DNA from 3 places in the Paenibacillus sp. Aloe-11 genome. Region 2 is predicted to be linked to each of the others. Evidence: predicted binding sites of a transcription regulator. Region 2 holds the regulator's gene; each other region holds the start of a gene.
What was found. Region 2 encodes LexA, which represses DNA repair genes until DNA is damaged. Its sites were predicted from a motif close to CGAACATATGTTCG; they were not measured.
Positions count from the first base shown of each region.

Region 1: a site for LexA is predicted at 2,964-2,977, ahead of WG8_RS14630 (DNA polymerase IV). Genes of this name have one in related genera too.
Region 3: a site for LexA is predicted at 4,238-4,251, ahead of recA (recombinase RecA). Genes of this name have one in related genera too.

Region 1 covers NZ_JH601056.1:238,513-244,641, forward strand. Annotated here, with positions in the region: gene WG8_RS14615 (hypothetical protein) at 1-562, opposite strand, end outside; gene WG8_RS14620 (pyridoxal phosphate-dependent decarboxylase family protein) at 772-1,302, opposite strand; gene WG8_RS14625 (LysR substrate-binding domain-containing protein) at 1,354-1,587, shown strand; gene WG8_RS14630 (DNA polymerase IV) at 1,666-2,934, opposite strand; gene WG8_RS14635 (HAD-IIB family hydrolase) at 3,139-3,939, opposite strand; gene WG8_RS14640 (hypothetical protein) at 3,992-4,171, opposite strand; gene WG8_RS14645 (MFS transporter) at 4,531-5,751, opposite strand; gene WG8_RS14650 (ROK family protein) at 5,913-6,129, opposite strand, start outside.
Region 2 covers NZ_JH601055.1:47,021-53,149, forward strand. Annotated here, with positions in the region: gene WG8_RS13080 (1,2-dihydroxy-3-keto-5-methylthiopentene dioxygenase) at 96-638, shown strand; gene WG8_RS13085 (HAD family hydrolase) at 742-1,560, opposite strand; gene WG8_RS13090 (hypothetical protein) at 1,700-2,209, opposite strand; gene WG8_RS13095 (DUF896 domain-containing protein) at 2,334-2,540, opposite strand; gene WG8_RS13100 (LysM peptidoglycan-binding domain-containing protein) at 2,648-3,028, opposite strand; gene lexA (transcriptional repressor LexA) at 3,219-3,845, shown strand; gene WG8_RS27395 (hypothetical protein) at 4,177-4,347, shown strand; gene WG8_RS29320 (hypothetical protein) at 4,390-4,515, shown strand; gene WG8_RS29325 (hypothetical protein) at 4,743-4,874, opposite strand; gene WG8_RS26530 (accessory gene regulator ArgB-like protein) at 4,865-5,395, opposite strand; gene WG8_RS13110 (hypothetical protein) at 5,346-6,059, opposite strand.
Region 3 covers NZ_JH601051.1:91,925-98,053, forward strand. Annotated here, with positions in the region: gene WG8_RS10285 (helix-turn-helix domain-containing protein) at 1-1,031, shown strand, start outside; gene WG8_RS27375 (hypothetical protein) at 1,115-1,279, shown strand; gene WG8_RS10290 (YajQ family cyclic di-GMP-binding protein) at 1,427-1,918, shown strand; gene pgsA (CDP-diacylglycerol--glycerol-3-phosphate 3-phosphatidyltransferase) at 2,128-2,715, shown strand; gene WG8_RS10300 (competence/damage-inducible protein A) at 2,812-4,083, shown strand; gene recA (recombinase RecA) at 4,321-5,382, shown strand; gene WG8_RS10310 (regulatory protein RecX) at 5,604-6,129, shown strand, end outside.

The DNA of each region.
Region 1 (6,129 bases), on a different contig from region 2:
TATCCGCTTTCCAATCTCCTTTGATACAGTTAAGGACTATTTCCGTAATCAACTGAAGATGCGTATACAGCATATCTTGTAGCACTTTAAACTGCCAGTTCGGATTCGCTGTGCTTAAAAATTTGGCGATATCGTCAGCGTTTGTATGCCAATCCGCCTCTAACTTTTTTACATCCGCCTGATTGCCCGCTTTGGCAGCCGCTACAATTTTAACTGCGATCAGAATATGCTCTCTCAGAAGATTAGCCAGCTTATTACCGGCGGCTTCCCCATAATAAGGCTTGATCACATTGCCTATGTCCTGCTGGTTCCGTAAAAGCCGGTCCAATACATCCTTCTGATCTGGACGATTAGATATGGCGCTGACAATATAGCTTCTCGTCCATATCGTATGGTCGATCCATACCTTCTGCATATCGCCTTTTAGTTGCACCATTTTGGGACTTATGCAAGCAGAATCCTTCTTCTCGCCTACCTTCGCTTGCGCGGATACTACTACCGGAGTCATGCTAAAAACGAGCGCCAAGGTTAACGGCAACGCCAGCAACCATTTGTTTTTCACATTCATCTGCTCCTCTGTACGTTTGAGAATAAACAGGCTGTCTTATTATGGTTGAAATATCCGATTTTATACAGAGGATTATTTACGGCGTTCCGCCATTTTGCGAAGCCATGCATAGAGCACATTTAATTTTGTCCCCTCCCCTTCATTAATGTCTTACTCACCAGTTAAAATGAGTTTGGCTTTTCCATCGTAGAAAACTATTTCTCTCATTCGATGCTCCGTCCTATATTCGATAGAAGCTGAATTGTATTCCTCATCTCATCTTCGGTAGTGTCTGGATGGATTGCACAGATTCTGAGAACTGTTTTTCCATTGAGCTGCGTCGTAAGCACAGAGGCATATCCGTTTTCCACCATTTCTTGGGAGATCCTCTTGTTGAGTGAATCTAATTCTTGGTCGGATAATCCAGTTGGAGCATATCGAAAATTAACAATCGCTAACTGCGCCGGGGATACAATTTCCCAATGATTATAATTTTTAATTTCATCTTCAGCCCATTCTGCGAGTTGAACTCCATGCTCTATGGCTTCACCGACAGCATTAGTCCCTAATGCTTGCAGTGTCATCCATAGTTTCAAACTTCGAGCAGGGCGCGTTAATTCAGGGCCCATATCCCAATAATTAATCTGTTCTTCACCCGTCTCGGCATCTTTCAAATATTCAGGATGTGTGCTGAAGCAGTTTCTGAGGTGCTGCTTTTCTTTGACTAAAATTACGCTGCAGCAATACGTCTGCATTAACCATTTATGTGCATCCCAACTAATGCTATCCGAACGTGATATCCCGTTTTGGAAATTGGAAATACGGATATTATTCTCAAGTTTCTTCTGAACAATGTAGGAATATCATTTCTCCCTTTTTTCGTAGTACGCGAGCTTGTGGAAGCGGGGAAATTATCAATCATCAATACCGATTGCGTCAGCATTCAAATGTGGAGCCAACTTGCGTATCATAAAAACAAATGGATCACTCCGCAGATGCAACGATTCATGGATACCATGAAAAAGCATGCATCCAAGTGAAGACTTGTGACAAGAGCTTAATTCCTTAAAACAAAAAGCCGCCGATGATTGCGCGGCTTTTTGTGCTCTTTATTTGTCTTACCTATAATGTCCCCCGATTTTCAAGGATCTTTCCAGAGCCTGACCGGCCTGCATTAAGGAGGAGGCTCTTACGATCGCCGCGTTGCCATAACGATCCTTGATGCTGTCCGTGGCTTTCTCTAAAGAACGTGCTCGCTCCTGATCTTCAAAAAAGGAAAGCTGATACGTCTCCGCGTTCGTCAAACCGCTCAGGCTGACGCCCAGGCGTCTCACTGGCATATGGTCCCAGAATTTATAGAAGATCTCCTTTACGGCTCTGTAAATTTTATTCGTATTGTTGGTTGGATCGGACAGCTTCATCTGGCGCGAAAATCCGGTCGGCGCCTCATAAGGGCTGCACATGCAGCCGACGGTAACGACAGACCCCATATGCCCTTTGCGTCGGCTGTCCCGGCACACCTCCTCTGTGAGCTCCAGCAGAATGGTCTCGATCTCGTGAGGCTCTACATAATCTTTAGGCAAGGTCATCATATGGCCGATTGACTTCTGAGGGGTGCTGAACGTATATGGAGCGACGGGGCTGTCGTCCAGGCCGTTAGCGGTTCTCCACATCACCTCAGCCTGAATGTCCGATTGCTTGCCGAAATGGGCGCGGAATTTGCGCTTCAGCTCCGGCAGCGGTGTTCTGGCGATATCCCCTATAGTGGTCATCCCGAGTCGTGCGAAATGGGCCGTCATGCGCGAGCCCACGCCAAACATTTTATTCACCGGCTGCGACCATAGCAACTGCTCGACATCTGTCTTGAGAAGTGTAAAAATGCCATTCTTGTTCTTTTTGGCCCATATATCGGTTGCGATTTTGGCAAGAATTTTGTTTGAACTAATCCCAATCCTAACCCAGACCCCGGTCTGCAAAAGAACCTTTTCTTGGATTTCCTTTGCAATATCTAAAGGGTCACCAAACATTTTTAAACTTTTAGAAATATCTAAAAACTGTTCATCTATGCTAAAAACTTCCACTAGATCGGTGTATTCTTTGTATATATCTGTAATTGCCAAGGAAACATCGATATAATATTTCATACGGGGACGGACAATCACAAGCTCAGGACACTTCTTGAGAGCTTCACCGAGCCGTTCTGCTGTAGACACCCCGAAACTTTTTGCTATAGGACATGCGGCCAGAATAATTCCGGACCTGCGTGCCGGATCTCCGGCCACTACAAGTGGTTTATTTTTATACTCCGAGTGGGAAGCTTTTTCAACGCTGGCATAAAAGGACTGGCAATCCGCCAAAAGAATGGTCCGCTCAATTGTTTTAGTCATGACTGCACCTCCAAAAAACCGATTACATACGAACATACATTCTTGATTATTATAAGACCAAACACTAGTTCTGTATTCAGGTAATTTATAGGATTGTATTAGATGAAGTCAAAAGCGCCATGAACCTGATGATCAGGTCATAGCGCTTTTGAATGCACACAATCCGTAGTAAGAAAGGGCTATGGGAATTGCTTCGCTTTCTGCCTACTGCAGATCCAGCAGCTTCTGAATAGTTAATAACACCCCGTTCTCTTCATTGGATTTTGTAATAAAACTGGCCGCCTTTTTGGTATTCTCACAAGCATTGCTAACTGCAAAGCTGTACTTCGCAATACTCATCAGTTCCACATCATTTTCACCGTCTCCAAAGGACATGGTTTCCTCAAACGTCACGCCAAGCATATTCTGCAGTTTTTTGACTGTTTCCCCTTTATGTGTGTGAAGAGCGGTAATATCCACCCATTTGGGTTCAGAATCGACAATGTAGATTTGTCCCAGCAACGTATTTTCCACATGTTTTCTCAGTGCAGAGCTTCGGCTTTTGATATCGAAAACAGTAATTTTATTAAAATCACCGTCCATTTGTTTAAATGAATCAATTTTAGCCACTTTTTCGTAAGAGCCTTTAACCACGTTGAACCATTCATCTTTTATTGTAGAAAGCACATAAGCCGTATCACGGATACATGCAATAATCGTAACTTCCGGATCAAAACGTTGAATCTCATCAATGGCTTGCTGAGCCAGATCATGTTCAATCGTAAACTCCTTGACAACTTCCCCGTCTTTCTTGATCCTTGTTGCGCTATCCCCCAGTATCCAGACGCCTTTGCCATGCTCCCCGAACAATTTCTCTACTCTCTCGCACTGCTTCCCGGTACAAGCAACAAAAGCAACATCTTTTTTTTGCATTTCGTCATATACCTGGTTAAATAAATCAATATCAAATAACCCTTTGTTATTCAAAAAGGTTCCATCCAGATCGGTCACGACGAGTTTAAGCATATAAGTCCTCCTGGTATTCTAATAATCTGTCTGTTCTAATGCGATTTCCTTATCAAGTATCACCTTCACCTTCATTCCCATGCCCATTCCCATGTAGTCCACGGATAATTCGCTCGTGTGAACGTTGGGCGTAAATATGTGTCAGGGGAGATTCAGTCACACCTCTAACAGCAAAATATGCGCCAATCAGTATAAACACACCTAAAATGGCTTGAACGATGATTGACATCATGTATTCGACCTCCTAAATAAGCGTTCAAAAGTAAATACACTAACTTTATAATGTTATTTTACAAAGTGTTCACACCAAAGATGTGACTTTTCTTTGTCAAGAAAGGTGTAGACCCGGCATTTATACCCCTTCCCAGACTAGTAGCATTGGGACCGCCCTAGGGAAAGCTGTTTGCTACATTGCAATCGTAAACGTTGTAATGCATTACATGTCAAGATTTATTTTTTGAAGTTGTGTTCTATTCAAACAGGTCGTCAATAGAACGAATTGGTTTCACTTCAATCGGCTCTCCAGACATCACCATACATAGATAGGTCCCAATCCATATGACAGCACATAATAACACATACGCTAACATCCTAATTCCTCACTTTCTCTCGTTGGTTTAAAATGCGGTTTACCCCCTCTGCACTCATCAGCATGAAAATAAGGAAAACAAGCACAACAAACGGGAATAAGTTGATGCTCGTCTGTGTAGCGATTATGCCAAAAAGCGGAGGGAGAAACGTCGTTCCCGTATAAGCGACAGCCATCTGATATCCCATCAGCCTTGCCGAATTCTCCCTTCCAAACCGGGTTGGCGTTTCATGAAGAAGCCCGGGATAGATAGGGGCAAGCCCAAGTCCAATCAGAATGAATCCAACCAGGGAAAGAGCGCCAGGCAGCGGAAGCAAAAGAATGACCCCGCCTGCAATGGCAACAAGCTGACCGCACCGGATTAACACACGATTATGGAGTTTCAGCGTAATAAAGCCTGTAATCATCCTTCCAATCGTAATACCACCATAGTATAAAGAGATCCATCCCGCAGCCGTCTCTGCTGTGATATGCCTCGCACCAACCAAATAACTGGCTCCCCACAATCCCACCGTACTTTCAACCCCGCAATAGAACAAAAAGGCGATAAGGGAAGGCTTGACGCCTTTGATATGGAGTACGTTGGTTTTGACATTTCCCTCTGGCTGTAATAGTACGGATTCAGCATGATCATGCTGTATGTCATTTTGTGCAGACTCAAGCTCACGACTCACCGCGATACGTTTCCATAAGGGGAGCGTAACAAACAAAATGAGGACGAGGGTGAACTGGATCATGGCTACTGCTGTATACCCCCCTCTCCAGGAGTTATGATCAGCAATATAGTAGGACATCATAATCGGACCCATAGTTGCTCCTAAGCCCCAGAAACAGTGCAGCCAGTTCATATGATGGGCCTTGTAGTTTTCGGCTACATAATGATTCAGAGCCGCATCTACGGCACCTGCGCCAAGGCCAAGAGGAATAGCCAAAATGACAAGCCAAAACATGAAGGGTGCCATAGAGAATCCAAACAACGCTCCGGCAGTCAGCAAACAGCTGATCAGGGTCACTTTGCCTGTCCCCAATCGTTGAATCAAGTTTCCGCTAGCCAGACTGGATATGATCGTCCCTCCGGCTACAACCATGGACAAGATGCCGGCGGAGCCGAGTGAAGCCCCCATGTCGGGCCACATCACCGGCCAGGCCGATCCAAGCAAAGAATCTGGAAGCCCCAAGCTAACAAATGCCAGATAGATAACAATTAAAAACCAAGTTGCCATACCTCACCTCTCTCATTATGAGTGAATCTTTATTGCCATTCCCACCATAAATAAATATCTTTATAAAGAATCTTTATTTAATATGCATCAGTAGCTTTTCTTTGTCAAGACATGATGCAGAAAGAACCCCTGCAGTAATTCTGGGGGTTCTTTCTGCTCATTTAAATGATCAGGACCGGTTCCAATTCTTTGAGTGTGAGCCAGCGCATGCCTGCTTCAAAGTCCTGTTGAAATGTCTCCTGTAAAATCACTTCCGGAAACGATGGCATAGGCTGCTGAGTCTGATAGATTTCCCATGCATTGTACCAAGTATCTGCTTCCACTCGATCCTGATAGATCACAATTTTATCTGGAGCAAGCACGGCGTTGACGCTTTGA
Region 2 (6,129 bases):
TCAGCATAAAATGTTGTAATCCTGTATTGTGCAACGATTCAAGACATGATATCCTGTATACAATATTAAACCAAGTGGAAAAGAGGGATAAACCCATGGCTGAAATTTTAATTCGCAATACCAATGAACGAATTAGCGGTGAGGAACAAGTCCGTGAATTTTTGGAAAGTCACGAAGTCCTGTATGAACATTGGGACGTTTCCAAATTGTCCGGGGAGCTGCAAGAAAATTTTATACTAACAGATGAGCAAAAAGCCGCTGTTCTCCAAACCTTTGAACCTGAAATCAAGAATTTGGCCGCGCGTCGCGGATATAAAATATGGGACGTTATCACCTTATCTGAAGCAACACCAAATCTGGACGAGCTGCTAGCCAAATTTGAACAAATTCACACCCATACCGAGGATGAAATCCGTGCCATCGTTGCCGGCAAAGGTATTTTCATCATTAAAGGTCCTGAAGAGATTGGCTACTTCAATGTAGAGCTTTCACCGGGTGACGTTATTTCTGTACCTGAAAATATCCCTCATTTCTTCACCTTAATGGAAAATCAGAAGATCGTCGCAGTCCGCTTGTTCATTGAAGAGAATGGCTGGATTGCCGAACCTTTTGAAGATCCGTCATTTATTAAAGCTTAATGCGAGCTTATCCTATTGTAGATAAAACAACTCCCTCTACTCAAAGCACACTGAGCGGAGGGAGTTTTTAATACTCGTTTCTATGGAAAAAGCTCTTCATTTATTACTTTAACGATTGAATAATTCCATCCAATTCAGACAGATGCTTGATTTCAAACTTTGGCTTGATCTCTGTCGTATTGGTTTTGGCGTTTCGGTTCAACCACACGGAGTGCACACCAGCTCCCAAAGCCCCTTGAATATCAGTTGTCAGCTTATCCCCTACCATTAAAGCATGTTCTGGCTTGATACCAAGAAGCCCTAAAGCATGCTGGAATATAGACGGATCAGGCTTTCCTTTACCAAACGAACCTGAAATGACAACATGATCAAAAAAAGGCGCTAATTGAGGTACGCCATCCAGTTTTTCCTGTTGTAGGTCAGGGGAGCCGTTTGTCAACAATAACAGCTTGTAATGTCCTTTCAAATGCTCCAGAATTTCAAATGTTTCTTCATATACATGGGGACGTGCGCGTCTTTCGGCAGCAAATTGGGTAGCCAGCTTTTGTGCCAGCTGCTCATTATCTATTCCTAGCTGCTGAAGACCTCTACGCCATGACTCGTTGCGATAAACAGGAGCCAGTTGTTCCAACTGACGGAACTCAGGCTGCTCACCTGCCGAAAAGTTCGCCCATAACCCTTCAAACGGATTAATGCCGATCATCTGAGTAAAACTAAAGGTCTCATAAGACTCGTACAAAGCGCGTGCTTCCTTGCGGACTGCTTCCTCCAGAGCCTTCGGATCAACGCATGCTTCCCGGGAACCTGTCTGGCATGCTGCGTCAAACGCCTCTTCCACACTACGTTCATCCCACAAAAGCGTATCATCAAGATCAAACATTACCGCCTGAATCGCCATCTGAATTATCCACTCTCTTTCCATGTTATATGTAACACCTGTTGTGCATAGTTACGTCTCACAAGCATTCCGATATGATGTGCCCACATTAAGCAAGTGGCCGCAACGTGTTATATGAAATAACATCATGCGGCCTTACATACAGAGCTACAGGTGATATCTGTTATTTCTTCTCAACCTGCACCTGATTGGATAGCGCAAACTTCTCAAGTCGCTCTGCAATGGCATCCGTGTCATAGCGACCCAATGTTTTTGTTAAAATAAAGTTGCCGCCCTTACCTTTTCTTTCAATCGTTACGTAGCCCTTTTCAATCTTAATGGCTTTCATATCCTCAGCCGTCATGGGACGTTCTCTGCCGCCTTTTAGCATATACAGCGTATTCTTCCCGACCTTCAAATAAGGACGACGGATGAAAAAGATAACAGCCAGCATCAAGTACAAGCCGAATACAAGCCAATCCATTCCTCTCATACCGGTCTTGGTTAGAAAGTAACTCATCAGCATGTATAATACGGCAAGGCCAGCCAGCATGATAGGCACAGTAATATTACGGCCGCGGAAAATATCCATTGCAGAACCCGTACCGCTAATGGTTTGCATGCCTTGTTTTTTGCGCGTTTTGTTTAAATGCGCTGTGTTTTTGCGTACTTTTCTTTCAAATGATCGGGCCATCTGTCAATTCCCTTCCCATATATATTGCATCAAAACGTTTGCTTGAAAGCAAATCTATATAGATACCGCGAAAGATACCTAAAAACAAAAGTCAAATTATGCAGGTCAAGTCGCTCTGGCGACATTAATGCTTAAGCCCGCCATTACCCTTTGGCGTATCATCGTCCACAAATTCAATCGTTTCAAGCTGTTGCCGAAAATTACGGCGAATGTTACCTAAATAAATTTCCCGAAGATTGGCACGCTCTGTAGTTTCTTCTTCCGTCAGTCCCTCGGATTTTGCTTTGCGCGCTAATTCATTGATGCGCTGTACCAAGCTGTCTATATCCAAATTATGTCCCCTCCATAAAAGCAAAGATATAATACACTTTGACATGTAGAAAAGAGCTTGTCAAGGTTCCCACATCACGCCCCTAACAAGCCCTAACGGTGTATAGATCAGAAGTACGGAAGCTTGAGCACCTGACCTGCCTGCACTCCCCGATCTTCCAGCCCGTTAATCCGTACAATTCCTTCTATATATACTCGTGTATCCATTCGTTCCGGTTTATGTTTGATTGCAATCTGCCACAATGTGTCCCCAGGCTGTACTGTCAGCTTGGTTACCTCTACCTTCGGAACTGAAGGTGCTGCGAAAACTGTCAAAACGCCTGCACCTGCAATCCAAACAACAATAACTAGAATGAGAAGCTTAAGTAAGAGAGTATTGGTAATCATCTGTGCAATCAATTGTAAAAATCCTTTGCTCCCTTTCTTTTGATTCTCCTGCATCTTTTCTAAATTCATCGGAAAAATACTTTGATATGTGCTATATCTCATCATTGGCTGCGTCCTCCAAACGTTTGTTCTTATGTTTTTTCACAATATAACACGAACGTTTGTTTTGTTCAATAGACAATAGAACAAAAGTTCGCAAATATTTTTAGGGATTATTTAGAACTTATGTTTGTGCGAACGGAGGTTCTATGCTATAATTTTCCCAAACGTTACTAAATGGGGTTGATACGGTATGTCTAAGATTTCGAGCCGCCAGCAGGCCATTCTTGAATTTATCCGCAATGAAGTGCGTCTAAAGGGCTATCCCCCTTCTGTACGCGAAATAGGCGAGGCTGTCGGATTAGCCTCCAGCTCTACGGTTCACGGTCATTTGGATCGTTTAGAGAAAAAAGGACTCATCCGTCGCGATCCAACGAAACCACGGGCCATTGAGTTACTTGGCCAAGACGAGGCGGATAATAGCAACTTGATTAATTACTCCATTAGTCGTGTTCCCGTTGTCGGTAAAGTAACTGCCGGTCTTCCTATTACGGCGACAGAAAATATCGAAGATTACTTTCCTCTTCCCCAACATTTTGTTGGTGAGGATAAAATATTCATGTTATCTGTTGTAGGCGAAAGCATGATTGAAGCTGGTATTGCTAACGGTGACTATGTAATTGTACGTCAGCAACAAACTGCTGATAACGGTGACATTGTTGTAGCCATGACAGATGAAGATGAAGCAACGGTTAAAACCTTCTACAAAGAAAAAGATCATATCCGGCTTCAACCAGAGAATCCAGCCTTTGAACCGCTTCGCCTGAAGCATGTCAGCATTTTGGGCAAGGTTGTAGGACTCTTCCGGGACTTCCACTGATTTATCACTTTTTCTTCCCCGTTATTTTATCCACTACCTCAAAAACCGGCTGCCTAGGGCAAGCCGGTTTTGTATTGATTTCATGTTCATCTATGTAACTAATAACTATTATTTCCTTTTCAGCAAGCTATGGCTTTGACCATTTTATCAGCTTTAAAAATCCTCCCTCTTTCAAAGGATTGTTCACTCATTTTATACCTATACGTTTTTTTTATAAATTCTTAGAATCATAGGTATTCGCTTCTTTTTGCTTTTAATAGATTTATGCTTATACATTACTAGCACTATTGACATATGTATAAAGCAGACCTAAGCAAAGGAGACATGCCAGATGATCAGAAGTAAAGTCAAAACATATAAGCAGCGCATCGGAAAAAACCAATATCTGATCGTTAAAGTCTTTCAGGCTACGGCTGCTAAAGCAAAGAGCGGTAATGCCTTGGCTACCAATGCATTGAATATCAAAATTTCCAAGCGCAAGCGTAAAGATGAAGACGGGTAAGTTTAGACCATACCTTCATTATATTTGAAGGGAGGTGATATGATGAGCAGAAGAAACAGAAGAAGAAGATTAAACATCCGTTCCAATCAAAGAGCCAACGCGCGTGCAGTAGGTAACGCGCTGGCTATTAACCTGTTTAACGTAAATGACGGACGACGCAGACGTTAATAGCCGTTGTCAGCAAAAAGCGGGAAGGATTCTTCCTGCTTTTTTTATGTCACACGATCCACTTTGCCACAGACTTCTCATGCTACTGCTAAAATGTATCGTCCTTCTTCGAAAAAATCCCTCAACGCTCAGAGCGCTAAGAGATTTCACATTTTAGTATGGTATCATATTGATCGAGTGCCCATTTCCACTTCCTTCTAAAAAGGAACTCAAGACAGTCCAAATAATTAGTTCTTTTCTTTTTTCTTCAACTCTGCTGGTACTGGCTTAGCTCCAAATATTGTTTTTTCTTTTTTGGTTGATTCATCAGCGTATTTACCCAATTTTACATTCAATAATCTTGCCAATTTCATATCCATTTACGTTCACCTCCTCTCCATAAAGGCAGAATACTGAAAGATTGTACAACACAAGATAGGGATATTATGGATGATTGTACGAAAAAATTCAACATGCAAATAAAAATACATATTAGTTTATAATATTTGTGATTCTCAGTCTTATTAATATAAATAAAATGATTCGGTGCATAAGCAATAAATATCAGCAATGAGCAAACATTAGTAATTAAAATTACCGACAAACTCAGGGGAATAAAAGGAATGATGGTGCATACTATCGTTGTAAAAAAAACACAGAAATTGAGGTTGGAAAAATGAATTCCTCCCGAGAATCTTCTAATTAGCATCAGGCTTCCAAGAGCCAATAATGCTCCGAAAAAATGTCCTGTAAACCATCCTATAATGGAAACAAAAATTATCGTTGAGATTTCAGTAAGTTTTATTGCAAGCGCATATTCCATCACCTCTAAACTTGTTGGACCATCAGGATCAGATCTCTTTATTTCTGCCGCGATGCGCCTGGATAGCGCTTCTAGCATCCTCATAATCCCCTTTCTCTGAAAAGAAATAAGATATACCGAATGTTAATAAAGAAATGGAAAGAAGACCTATTGCAATAGAATTGTAGAGCATGTATAAAGTTATAGAAATAGTTATAGCAGATATTATCGCACCAAAAATCAACATTTTATTTAAGGAGGAAGAGTAACTTTTCCCTCTCAGGAAATCATGCGGAGGTTGTACGATAAATGAAAATCCAAAATTATATTTGCTCATTAAAAATGAAATTAAAAAAACAACAACAATGGAAAACAATTGTATAAAGTAAATGGAGAGTCCATCAGTATCTTGTATTACCTCAGGCTGGGCTATTCCAAAGAAATTTGCAAATAAAAATACTATGAGTTGCAAGTTTATATATGCCGTCAACCCAGCTCCAGTTGAGAAGGCTGCCAAATGTGTTTTGATTCCCAACCCAAACCTAAAAAATATAATCATAAAAATATATTGTAGTGGCAAATCTAACTTTGGCATCCCAACAACTACTCGCATCAAATAGGAGAACAAAGCTATAACTACTGCATAAATAAGTATTCTTTTCCGATATTCCCACAGAGGTAGCATATAAAGCTTCAGGACCAAAGTAACAGATGCTATGGCATCAAACACACCGAGTAGGATATACAATAAAGCAGATAACAAATGAAACACCGTCCTTGAATTAGGCTTCTACTATTGTATATTTAATTTTCGGCGTATGGCAATGCAATTA
Region 3 (6,129 bases), on a different contig from region 2:
AGGAAATGACGAAGATACGCAAACGTTATCTGGAAGCCATTGAGACGGGCGATTACAAAGTGCTGCCGGGAAGCTTTTATGTCAGAGCTTTTATTAAAACATACGCCGAAACGGTCGGTTTAAATCCCGATGAGATTTTGGAAGGACATCAAAGCAATGTACCTGAACCTGAACCGGAAGCGGTCATGGAGCCTGTTACACAGAAACGCTCTAGCCGTCCCGCTACAATTGGGAGTCTCAAATGGTTGCCTACTGCGTTAATGTGGCTTTTTCTAGTTCTCATTGTTGGGGTTATTTATGCTTATTGGGTGAGCAACAATCATTCAGCTCCAAAAACAGCAGAAAACACAACACCGGTCACAACACCAAGCTCGTCTGCTCCTGATACTACGAAGGGTGGAACTACGCCGCAACCGCAGGACACAACACCAGCCCAACCGGATAATAACAGCCAAACGACGACTCCTAACGGTGGTGGCGGGCAAACCACTGATACAGGACAAACGGGACAGACTCAGCCAGGTGGTACGGGAACAGTTACTCCTGATGGAACTTCACCTGACAATAGCCAGCAGCCGAATACAACTGCGCCACAACAAGGTGTAACTGTGGCACAGGACGGCAAGCAAGGCAAAACGACGGTTTTCAAAGTCTCCAGTGCGACTGGGGCCACGGTCAAGGTTGATATTAAAGCAACAGGTGAAAGCTGGCTTGAGGTATACAAGGGACAAAACTCCCGTGGTGAAAAGCTGAGCTATGGTATGACTAAAAGCGGGGATGCCATGTCCTTTGATATTGGTCCGGAAGGTTTATATATCAAATCAGGACGATCTTCTGCCACAGACATTTCTGTAGCTGGCCAGCCGATAACCGATAACAAATCGACTACTCGTGTACTGATACAGCAAGGAGAACCTTCTTCTACCGGAACAAGCGCCGGGGTGACGGGTTCACCTACAGATTCGACGACAGGCAGTAATACGGATTCTGCGCAAAGCGGTGCAGACTCTACAACTACGAACGGCGAATAAACATCTTCGTGCGAGTAAATACTAATGACTGTAATTCTTGGGATGCCAGTCATTTTATTTCCGCAAAGTGAGGTGTACACGTTATGACCGTTAGCTGGATCGTGACAGGGCTCGGAATCATTGTCAGTTTGCTTGGCTATTATCTGACACCGAGTGCTTGGGGCTATGGCATACTGGGCTTTGGTCTTGCTCACATTTTGCTTGGAGTTTTGGATATGTTTCGAACTCCAACCCGTATCTACAATTAGACATGTTGAATCGTAGAATTGAAATAAAGGCGTTTTTGTCAGGGAAACTGGCAGGAACGCCTTTTTAATGAACGGATTATTGGATTTTTGTAAATGACTAGCCTATAATTAGATATTGAACTTTGTTGTGGAAAGGGAAGTGAAACGATGGCTTCAGAAAATTCATTTGATATCGTCTCCAAAATGGATATGCAGGAGTTAACGAATGCAGTTCATCAGACGGAGCGTGAAATTGAAACACGGTTTGATTTTAAGGGGAGTAAAAGCAGCCTAAAGCTTGAGAAAGAAGCTCTTACGATTGCATCAGAAGACGAATACAAGCTGAATGCGGTGATTGATATTTTACAATCCAAAATGGTCAAGCGGGGATTGTCTCTTAAAAATGTGGAGTTTGGCAAGCTGGAACCGGCTTCTTTAGGTTCAGTACGCCAGCGTCTTACGCTCAAGCAGGGGATTGATCAGGATAATGCCAAAAAAATTAACATTCTTATTCGGGACTCCAAGCTAAAAGTGAAAAGCCAGATTCAAGGTGATCAAATTCGCGTAACCGGAAAAAGCAGGGATGATTTACAGGCGATCATTCAATTGCTGCGTAAAGCTGATTTGCCATTGGAGCTCCAATTTACGAATATGAAATAAAGCCGTTTTCCCTCATGCTTTGTGTAGGATAAAACGTTGCTTGATGTGGGCAGGCTATTTTGACATGCGTTTTGCACCATATTATACTTGTAACGAAAATGCAGACAATGCAGGTGTATAGCGCTTGTCGGAAGCGATTTACATCGGATTGAATTCAATCCGAAAACTGCCATTTGTAATCAAGTACGATAATCAGGGGAGAGTGTGTTGTGAATTTACCCAACAGAATTACAATTACGCGGATTTGCCTAATTCCGGTGATGATGCTGGCTTTGCTGGTGGATTTTGATTTTTATCCGCCGCCGATTGAGATCGGAGCTTTCAAGTTGCCGTATAATCAACTGATTGCGGCTATCATTTTTCTCATAGCAGCCAGCACGGATGGTCTTGACGGATACTTGGCCCGCAAAAATAACATGGTCACCAATTTGGGCAAGCTGTTGGACCCCCTTGCTGATAAGCTTTTGGTAACTGCTATTTTGGTTTCTTTGGTGGAAATGGGCAAGATTGATTCGTGGATTGTCGTTGTGATTGTTAGCCGTGAGTTCGCGGTTACGGGTCTGCGTCAGATTGCCTTGCTGGACGGTTCAGTGGTCGCTGCAAGCAACTGGGGCAAATTAAAGACGGTCATTCAGATTGTTGCTATTGTAGCGCTGCTCATTAATAATTTCCCGTTTGTTTTTCTGGGTATTCCGTTCGATTTAATAGCGATATGGGCAGCTGCGCTGGTTACCATTTATTCGGGTATAGATTACTTTGTGAAGAATATCCATTTGCTGAATTCCTCCAAAGTTTAACAGGATAAATTTTAATGGAAACAGCAATAGGGACAATACTTATTGCTGTTTCTTTACATAATTCCCACAACATTTGCAATACAGGAGGAAAAGACAATGAAGGCTGAAATCATCGCAGTAGGAACAGAATTATTGCTTGGACAAATCGTGAATACGAATGCTCAATACTTGTCACAAGAGTTGGCCGCAATCGGAATTGATGTATATTTTCAGACTGTAGTTGGCGATAACATGGATCGGCTTCAGGAAGCGGTACGACTGGCTCAGAAGCGTGCAGATATTATTTTGTTTTCCGGTGGTCTAGGACCAACTCAGGATGATTTGACGAAAGATGCGATAGCTGCTGTACTGGGGCGGAAATTGCATATAGATCGTCTTGCCATGGACAAGCTCGAACAGTTTTTCCGCAACCGTGGGGTAGTAATGACCGAGAATAACCGCCGTCAGGCGCTGTCTATTGAAGGGGCTACCCCGCTTGAAAACGAGACAGGATTGGCTATAGGGGACGCCATTGCACAGGATGGCAAATTTTATGTGGTTTTACCTGGTCCTCCTAAGGAACTTAAACCGATGTTTGAAAATCAAGCAAAGCCTTGGCTGCTTCAGCAGGCATTGAGCGGTAAGGAAATGCCGATTTATTCGAAAATGCTAAAATTTGCAGGGATTGGTGAGTCCGCGCTGGAAACCCGGCTTCTAGATCTGATTCAGTCTCAGACAGACCCGACTATTGCTCCTTATGCCAAGGAAGGGGAAGTCACGATCCGCATATCCACCAAGGCTGCGAGTGAAAGTGAAGCGTTAATCAAGCTGACGGCTACCGAAGCAGAAATTCAACAACGTCTTTCCGAACATATGTATGCAAGCGAGGATGTTACGCTGGAGAAGGTCATCGTGGATCTAATGTCCAAGCGGGGGCTAACGGTTAGTGCTGCGGAAAGCTGCACAGGCGGGATGCTGATGGAACACATTACTGCCGTACCGGGGAGCTCTGTTATGTTTCAAGGTGGCATTGTGTGTTATTCCAATGAAATGAAGATGAAGCTGCTTAACGTTCCTTATGATTATTTGGAAGGGGATCATGCGCCCGGCGCAGTGAGTAAGGAAGTGGCCCTTGTGCTTGCAGAGCAGGCAAGAATAGTCATGGACAGCGATTTCGGACTTTCAGTTACAGGTGTGGCCGGACCTGGATTTTCCGAACGCAAGCCTGTAGGCCTGGTATACATCGGTATCGCTGAACGAGACAAGAAAACGGAAGTATATGAGCTGAATCTGAGTGGAAACCGTGAAGCAATCCGTCTGCGATCTGTCAAAGCAATCCTATACAGATTGTGGCGCAGATTGATGGAGAACGAGAAGCTCTCTTCATGATGTAGAGGGTGCGAATCATAGAGTTGTTTTAGATAGACTATTTATGATATAATCTTACTATCGGAAGAACCGTTGCAAAGCCTTTTGCCTACGGTTCTTTTTTTATTTTAAGAGACAGATGCAATTATAGTAGAGAACCGACTGAGTAAAAAAACGAATGTATGTTCGAAAAAATGCTTGGCAAGCGTGTCAAAACAAGGTATTATTAAAGTACAAACAATGAAGGATGTGAGTTTATTGTCAGATCGTCGTGCTGCGCTGGATATGGCGCTCCGTCAAATAGAAAAGCAATTCGGTAAAGGTTCCATTATGAAGTTGGGTGAGTCCACTCACATGCAAGTGGAAACGATTCCCAGTGGTTCGATTGCTTTGGATATTGCGTTAGGAACGGGCGGCTTTCCAAGAGGCCGGATTATTGAAGTATATGGACCGGAATCATCCGGTAAAACGACAGTAGCTCTTCATGCTATCGCAGAGGTGCAAAAAACAGGCGGACAAGCCGCCTTTATCGATGCCGAGCATGCGCTTGATCCGTCGTATGCGAGCAAGCTGGGTGTCAATATTGATGAGTTGTTACTGTCGCAGCCAGATACAGGAGAGCAGGCACTTGAGATTGCCGAGGCTCTTGTACGTAGTGGAGCAGTAGACATTATTGTCATTGACTCTGTAGCGGCACTTGTGCCAAAGGCAGAGATTGAAGGCGAAATGGGGGATTCCCACGTTGGTCTTCAAGCGCGCTTGATGTCGCAGGCATTGCGCAAGCTGTCTGGAGCCATTAATAAATCGAAAACCATTGCTATCTTTATTAACCAGTTGCGTGAAAAAGTAGGTGTTATGTTCGGCAACCCTGAAACTACACCAGGTGGACGTGCATTGAAGTTTTACTCAACGGTACGCCTGGATGTCCGTCGTGTTGAAAGCTTGAAAATGGGGAACGACATCGTGGGTAACCGCACACGTATTAAAGTCGTGAAAAATAAAGTGGCCCCTCCTTTCCGTCAGGCCGAAGTGGATATTATGTACGGTGAGGGCATTTCCAAAGAAGGTAGCTTGATCGACATCGGTACGGAGCATGATATTGTCGACAAGAGCGGAGCCTGGTATTCTTACGAAGGTGAGCGCCTTGGTCAGGGACGCGAGAATGCGAAGCAATTTTTGAAGGAAAATCCGAACATTGCTAGTACAATCGAGCAAAAAATTCGGTTGGCCAGTAATTTAATTACGACGGTTGCGCCACCGACCGAAGAAGAGTTGGCACAGGAAGCCAAGGAAGAACAGGAATTGCTAGAGCTTGAATAAGCTTGGCTGAATCTTGGTTTCTGTTCTGTCATGTGAACTGTAGCCTGGGGATTATGGCACAGTCCGTTTGAACAGCATAATTCTGATGCCCTGCACAGTTAGTTGTGCAGGGCATTTTTGCATCGAACACGGTCTGTTCTGTCAGCAGGAATCTAACTTTTGCGTGGCAGGCGCTCTCAGCCTGCTTTCGTGAATTTCAAAGTGAGGGAAGCACATTGCATTTGCACAATGAGGATGAAAATATCCCGAACGAAAATGAGCAGCAAGGGATTTCTCATTTTCCGGATAACGAAGAATTGATGATTACCAGGGTGGAGCAGGGACAGGGACGCAAACGTGGAAGATACATCATCCATTTCGGACCGTATTCACTGTCCGTGTTGGAAGATGTAATGATCAAATACAATATGTTTAAAGGAACGTTGTTCGACAAAAAAGAACTGGAAGATATCGTTCTGGCCGATGAAAAGCAGCAGGGTTACGTGTATGCGCTCTACTATTTGGGGCGAAAGCCGCGTACACGTCAGGAAATTGCGCAGCGATTGGTGCAAAAGGAACTGGGTCAGGCTGTTATAGATGAAGTGTTGATGCGACTTGAAAGGGAACGACTCGTGGATGATGATTTGTACGCCCGCCAGTGGGCAAGGCAGCGTATAACGAGCCAACGTAAGGGGAAGATGTGGGTTAGGCAGGAACTTCGTCAAAAGGGCATCTCTAAAGCCTCTATTGGGGAGGCTTTAGAAGAGA